Zymomonas mobilis subsp. mobilis ATCC 10988: one gene and its partner. The protein of the gene in region 1 interacts with the protein of each later gene in a pairwise test. Links are inferred from orthologs where the notes say so. Each region holds a gene or a part of one and is shown on either strand. Other genes may lie near its edges.

Evidence for each region. The genes of interacting proteins can lie anywhere in the genome.
Region 2: the proteins of ligA (region 1) and leuS interact in binary tests that used the Escherichia coli proteins (3 or more experiments, as listed by UniProt). The link is inferred for Zymomonas mobilis subsp. mobilis ATCC 10988 from one-to-one orthologs.

The regions. Positions count from the first base shown.
Region 1 is NC_017262.1:1,070,292-1,073,240, reverse strand. It holds ligA (NAD-dependent DNA ligase LigA), read right to left. Parts: upstream 2,599-2,949; coding sequence 403-2,598; downstream 1-402. Other genes in the region: tgt (tRNA guanosine(34) transglycosylase Tgt), read right to left, coding at 2,645-2,949; ZMOB_RS04700 (sugar porter family MFS transporter), read right to left, coding at 1-30. UniProt on the Escherichia coli protein: DNA ligase that catalyzes the formation of phosphodiester linkages between 5'-phosphoryl and 3'-hydroxyl groups in double-stranded DNA using NAD as a coenzyme and as the energy source for the reaction.
Region 2 is NC_017262.1:1,941,482-1,944,606, forward strand. It holds leuS (leucine--tRNA ligase), read left to right. Parts: upstream 1-355; coding sequence 356-2,896; downstream 2,897-3,125. Other genes in the region: ZMOB_RS08720 (DUF3576 domain-containing protein), read left to right, coding at 1-338; lptE (LPS assembly lipoprotein LptE), read left to right, coding at 2,908-3,125.

The DNA of each region.
Region 1 (2,949 bases):
GACTAGACCCTGACTACTTTCAGAACTCATGGCGATTCCTCTCCCGCCTTAATCTGTAAATCTTACAATCGCCGAGTATCGGCAATGTTAAACATTGGTCTTATTTTAGTTTCTGACCAAAAATAACATCACAAACCGAATCCTTGGCGATAAACTGAATACGGATTACTCCTATTGAACCGATTTTGGAACCTCCTTATCATTATTGGAACAATATTTGCGTCGATCATCTACGATTATTTTTTTACTTATCCTTGATTGATGACAACGCAAGTAAAACAAAATTTTCTAATAAGAAGGCAACATAAGTGTTTAAAAAAACAGTTTTCTTTTTAAAAAATATCAAAAGCCAATAAAATTTGGAAAAACCTATATAAATTTCAAGAAATTACTCAAGCATTATTAGATTTTTATACTGTCTTGCCCGTCATTTTCTACGATACGATGCCATCTATCCTCATCTATAATGGAAATATCCAGCTCTTTCGCTTTTGAAAGCTTAGAACCTGCGGCCTCTCCCGCGACAACAAGATTAGTCTTTTTTGAAACGGATGAAGCCACTTTAGCGCCCAGATTTTCAGCTTGTCGCTTAGCCTCGTCTCTCGTTATTTTTTGCAGACTTCCAGTAAAAACAATAATCTTTCCTGACAAAGGCGAAGAGGCCAGCTCAAAATAAAGAGGCTCAATTTGAACTTCCTGTAAAAGATCAGAAACAACATCGGAATTATGGGTTTCAGCAAAAAAATCCAGAAGGCTTCGAATGATTTTACCACCCATATTAGGAATATGGAAAAAAGAGATAAGCTCTTTATCTACCCTTTTTTGATACTTTTCTTCAGACTCTTCACTTGAAGGCTGTAATATAGTCCGTAGATGAGCCGCCTCATCAATGGCCGCTTTAAAATTATCCCATGTTTGATAAGATTTAGCTAAATCTCGCGCTGTTACAGCACCTACATGGCGAATACCCAAGGCAAAAAGAAAACGATCAAACGGGACTTTTCGCCGTTTGTCGATAGCCGATATTAAATTATCGACAGAAAGTTCACCCCAACCTTCCCTCTCGATCAAAAGCTGACGTTTTTGAAACAACCGAAAAATATCGGCAGGTGTTTCAATCAATTTATCGGCAAAAAAACTTTCGATATGGCTTTTTCCTAAGCCCTCAATTTCAAAGGCAGTGCGCGAAACGAAATGGCACAAGCGCTCAACGCGTTGCGCTGGACAGATCAAACCTCCGGTGCAACGCCAGGCGACTTCCCCTTCTTCCCTTCTAGCAACAGAGTCACAAACTGGACAGCGATGCGGGAAATGCCAAATCGGACGATCGACATCAGAGGTTAGATTTTCGACTATCTGGGGAATAACATCTCCAGCACGTTGAACCAGAACCCGATCTCCAGGACGGGCACCCAAACGCTCAATTTCATCAGAGTTATGGAGGGTCGCAGAAGAGACAACGACCCCTCCAACCGTTACAGGCTCTAATTTAGCCACGGGTGTCAAAACACCCGTACGCCCGACCTGTATCTCGATATCTAAAAGCGTTGTTTGCGCTTTTTCTGCTGGGAATTTATGCGCCAAGGCAAAACGTGGGGCGCGCGCTGAAAATCCAAATCTTTGCTGCCAATCAAGCTGATCTAATTTATAAACGACACCATCAATATCAAAATCTAAATCAGCCCGTTCGGCCTCTATTTTCTGATAGAAATCGAGCATCTGCCCAATATTGTCAGCACGAGCCAGCAGATTACTGACAGACAAGCCATAGCTTTCTATCATTTTCATCATGCCGTATTGGGTATCGGCAGGTAGAGATGTAGCCTCGCCCCAACCATGCGCCAAAAAGCGAAGAGAACGTCTTGCGGTAATATTCGGGTCTAGCTGCCGCAAAGACCCAGCCGCAGCATTGCGAGGATTGGCAAAAAGCTTTTTATTTTCTTCTGTCTGACGAGCATTCAAAGCAGCAAAATCGCTTTTTGCCATGTAAACTTCGCCACGAATTTCAATAATTTCTGGCCAATTATCGCCTTTTAATGTTTTGGGGATGTCATCAATAACGCGGACATTAGGCGTAACATCCTCACCAATAACCCCGTCTCCTCGCGTAACGGCCTGAGTTAAAATGCCCTTTTCATAACGCAACGAGCAAGAGAGACCGTCAATTTTCGGTTCAACAGTGCAAATGACGGCCTGATTTTCTTTTAAATTGAAAAAACGGCGGACCCGACCCAAAAAATCTTCAACATCCTGATCCAGAAAACCATTATCAAGACTAAGCATCGCTGCCCGATGTGCAATTTTGGGCAAACGTGAATTAGGACGACTACCGACTTTTTTACTTGGAGAATCCGGCCGGATTAAGTCAGGAAAAAACTGTTCAATCCGACGGTTTCGCAAGACCAAGGCATCATATTCGCTATCAGGAACAGCCGGATTATCCTTATCATGATAAAGATGATCGTAATGGCTGATCAAATTTGCCAAGCGTTCCAATTCAATAACCGCTTGTTCACGAGATAAATCTTTCGGAGCCAGAGCTGACAAATCCTGTTTTTCAGGATTCAGATAAGAAAAAAGGTCAATATCCGCATTCATTCTGCCAAGCTCCAGCCTTGCTGCCTCATCTATACAATCACAATTTCTAGCTATTCCGTGCGAAATAGCGCGCTCTGAAATCCTGAGCAAATTGCGAAAAACGCCCCTCCGAAATAGAGTCCCGTATTTTTTGCATAAGCTGCTGATAAAAGGCGATATTATGCTCTGTCATCAGCATAGCCCCCAAGATCTCACCCGCCCGAATTAAATGATGGATATAGGCGCGGCTCCATTTCTGGCAAACGGCACAATGACATTCACTATCCAACGGCTTCAAATCTTCTGAAAAACGAGCATTTCTGATATTGATAGGCCCATCCCATGTAAAGGCTTGCCCATTCCGACCGGAAC
Region 2 (3,125 bases), 870 kb from region 1 along the record:
CAAGAGTAACCACCATCGGCATTAATGCGTATATCTGGCGGGCAGCCTTGGAAACTTTTTCCTTTATGCCCCTGATTCAGACCGATGCGAATGGCGGTGTTATTATTACCGATTGGTATGTTAATCCGGCCAGTCCCAATGAACGGATGCGGGTGGCTGTTGCCATTTTCGGAGATGATCTTCGCGCTGATGCCTTACGGGTTTCTGCATCCCGCCAGATATTGCGGGAAGGCGTCTGGGTCGATGATCCTGTAGATGCCAGCACGATACAAAAACTGGAAGATGTTGTGCTGACCCGTGCCCGCGATCTCCGTCGGACAGCTATGTCCGGTGAATAAGAAAAGGTTTTCGATTGATGAGTGAGTCTGGTTTTTCCCAGCGTTTTAATCCGCATGTAGTTGATGGCCGCTGGCAAAAAAAATGGGAAGAAAGCGGCTGCTTCCACGCGAAAGACAATTCAGACCGGCCACATAGCTATATTCTCGAAATGTTTCCGTATCCTTCGGGGCGGATTCATATGGGACATGTCCGTAACTATACCATGGGCGATGTGCTGGCGCGTTATTACCGGATGAAAGGCCATGAAGTCCTGCACCCGATGGGGTGGGATGCTTTCGGTATGCCTGCTGAAAACGCTGCGATGGAACGGAAAATCCATCCGCGTGAATGGACGATGTCTAATATTGCGACGATGCGGGAACAGTTAAAACGCATTGGTTTTGCTATCGATTGGAGCCGTGAACTCGCGACCTGCGAACCGTCCTATTATGGCCAAGAGCAAGCCTTGTTCCTTGACCTTTACAAGGCTGGCCTCGTTTATCGCAAAGAATCGGCAGTTAACTGGGATCCCATTGATAATACGGTGCTCGCCAATGAACAGGTGATTGATGGGCGCGGCTGGCGTTCCGGTGCCTTGGTTGAAAGAAAAAAACTCAATCAGTGGTTCTTAAAGATCACCGAATTTGCGGATGATCTTCTTGATGGCCTGAAAGACCTCGATCAATGGCCTGAAAAAGTCCGGTCGATGCAGGAAAACTGGATCGGTCGCAGTCAGGGCATGCAGTTTCATTTCAATTTTGAAGTGGCACCGGAAGGCTTTGACAAAATCGAAGTCTTTACCACGCGCCCCGATACGCTTTTTGGTGCCAGCTTTGTCGCTATTGCTTGCGATCATCCGATCGCCAAAGCCTTGGCAGAAAAAACCGCAGCTCTTCCCGAATTTATCGCCGATTGCCAGAAAATGGGCACCGCCGCGGAAGATATCGAAACCGCCGAGAAAAAAGGCTTCGATACTGGCCTGTCACTTGTTCATCCGCTGAATCCTGAATTAAAATTGCCGCTTTTTGTCGCCAATTTCGTTCTGATGGATTACGGCACGGGGGCAGTGTTCGGCTGTCCGGCGCATGATCAGCGCGATCTTGATTTTGCGCTGAAATATAACCTGCCGGTTAAACGGGTCGTTGCGCCTTCCGAAGCTGAAAGCAACGAAGCCATTGGCGACAAAGCTGACACCCGCGCGGGCATTATAGTCAATTCGTTTTTCCTCGATGGTCTTTCCAGCGAAGAAGCTAAAAAAACGGTTATTGCTCGCGCCGAAAAAGAAGGCTGGGGTAAAGGCACCACGGTTTTCCGGTTAAGAGACTGGGGCGTTTCTCGTCAGCGCTATTGGGGTACCCCAATACCGATTATCCATTGCGATAGTTGTGGCGCGGTTCCGGTTCCCAAAGATCAATTACCGGTTACCTTACCTGATGACATCAATTTCGATAAACCGGGCAATCCGCTGGAACGTCATCCGACATGGAAGAATGTCACTTGCCCGAAATGTGGGAAGCCTGCCCGTCGGGAAACGGATACGCTTGACACTTTCGTCGATTCTTCATGGTATTTCATTCGTTTCGCCAGTCAGCCAGATGACAAACCTTTTGATAAAGCAACCGCTGAAAAATGGTTGCCAGTCGGGCAGTATATCGGCGGCGTAGAACATGCCATTTTGCATCTTCTTTATGCCCGTTTCTGGACACGCGCCTTACAGTCTATTGGACGGCTTGATATCAAAGAGCCTTTCACCGGTCTGTTTACTCAAGGCATGGTAACCCATGAAACCTATAAAGACCCCGAAGGCCATTGGCTGTCACCCGAACAGATTCATAAAGATGAAGCGGGTATCTTCTTAACAGAATCCGGCGAAAAAGTGACCGTCGGCCGCGTTGAAAAGATGTCCAAATCGAAAAAGAATGTGGTCGAACCGGCGCCTATTCTCGACCAATACGGGGCGGATGCGGTGCGTTGGTTCATGCTTTCCGACAGCCCGCCCGAACGTGATCTGGCTTGGACAGAAGCCGGTATTGAAGGCTGCTGGCGCTTTATGCAGCGTTTGTGGCGTGTCGCTGCTATCGCAAGCGAAGAGGCTTCCGCTGGAATCGACAAGGATTTACAGCATCGCCTTCATTGCTCGATAAAAGAAGTTGGCGAAGCCATCGAAGGCCTGTCTTTCAATAAAGCCATCGCCAAGATTCATGATCTGGTCAATGCGATCGAAAAAGCCAAGGCTTCAGCAACCCGCAAGGAAGCTGCTTTGACTTTATTCCGCTTGGTAGCTCCGATGGTGCCGCATCTTTCGGAAGAAGCATGGCATCTTCTGGAGAAAGAAGGTTTTGTTGCCGAAGCCAGTTGGCCTGAATTTGATCCGGCACTGACGGTCGAAGACGAAATAACTATTGCCGTTCAGGTCAATGGTAAATTAAGGGACACCTTAACCGTCGCTCGGGATATGCCCAAGGATGAAGCCGAAAAATTGGCATTGGCTTCGGAAAAAGTGATTAAAATGTTGGAAGGCCGCTCACCGAAAAAAGTGATCGTTGTGCCTAACCGACTGGTCAATATTGTCGCGTAAAGGCCTGAATAATGGATTTTAGCAAACCGTCCAGATTAGCACTTCTGTTGTTTCTTTGCATGCCACTGCCTGCTTGTGGCCTGCATCCTCTTTACAAGGGGGGCAAATCTGGTCCGGTTGCTAAAACCCTAGGTGCCGTCCATGTTGCGTCGATCCCCGGAAAACCGGGCTATTTGTTACATGGGGCGTTGCAAGACCGACTTATGCCAGAAAATGGCCTGCGTCCTCG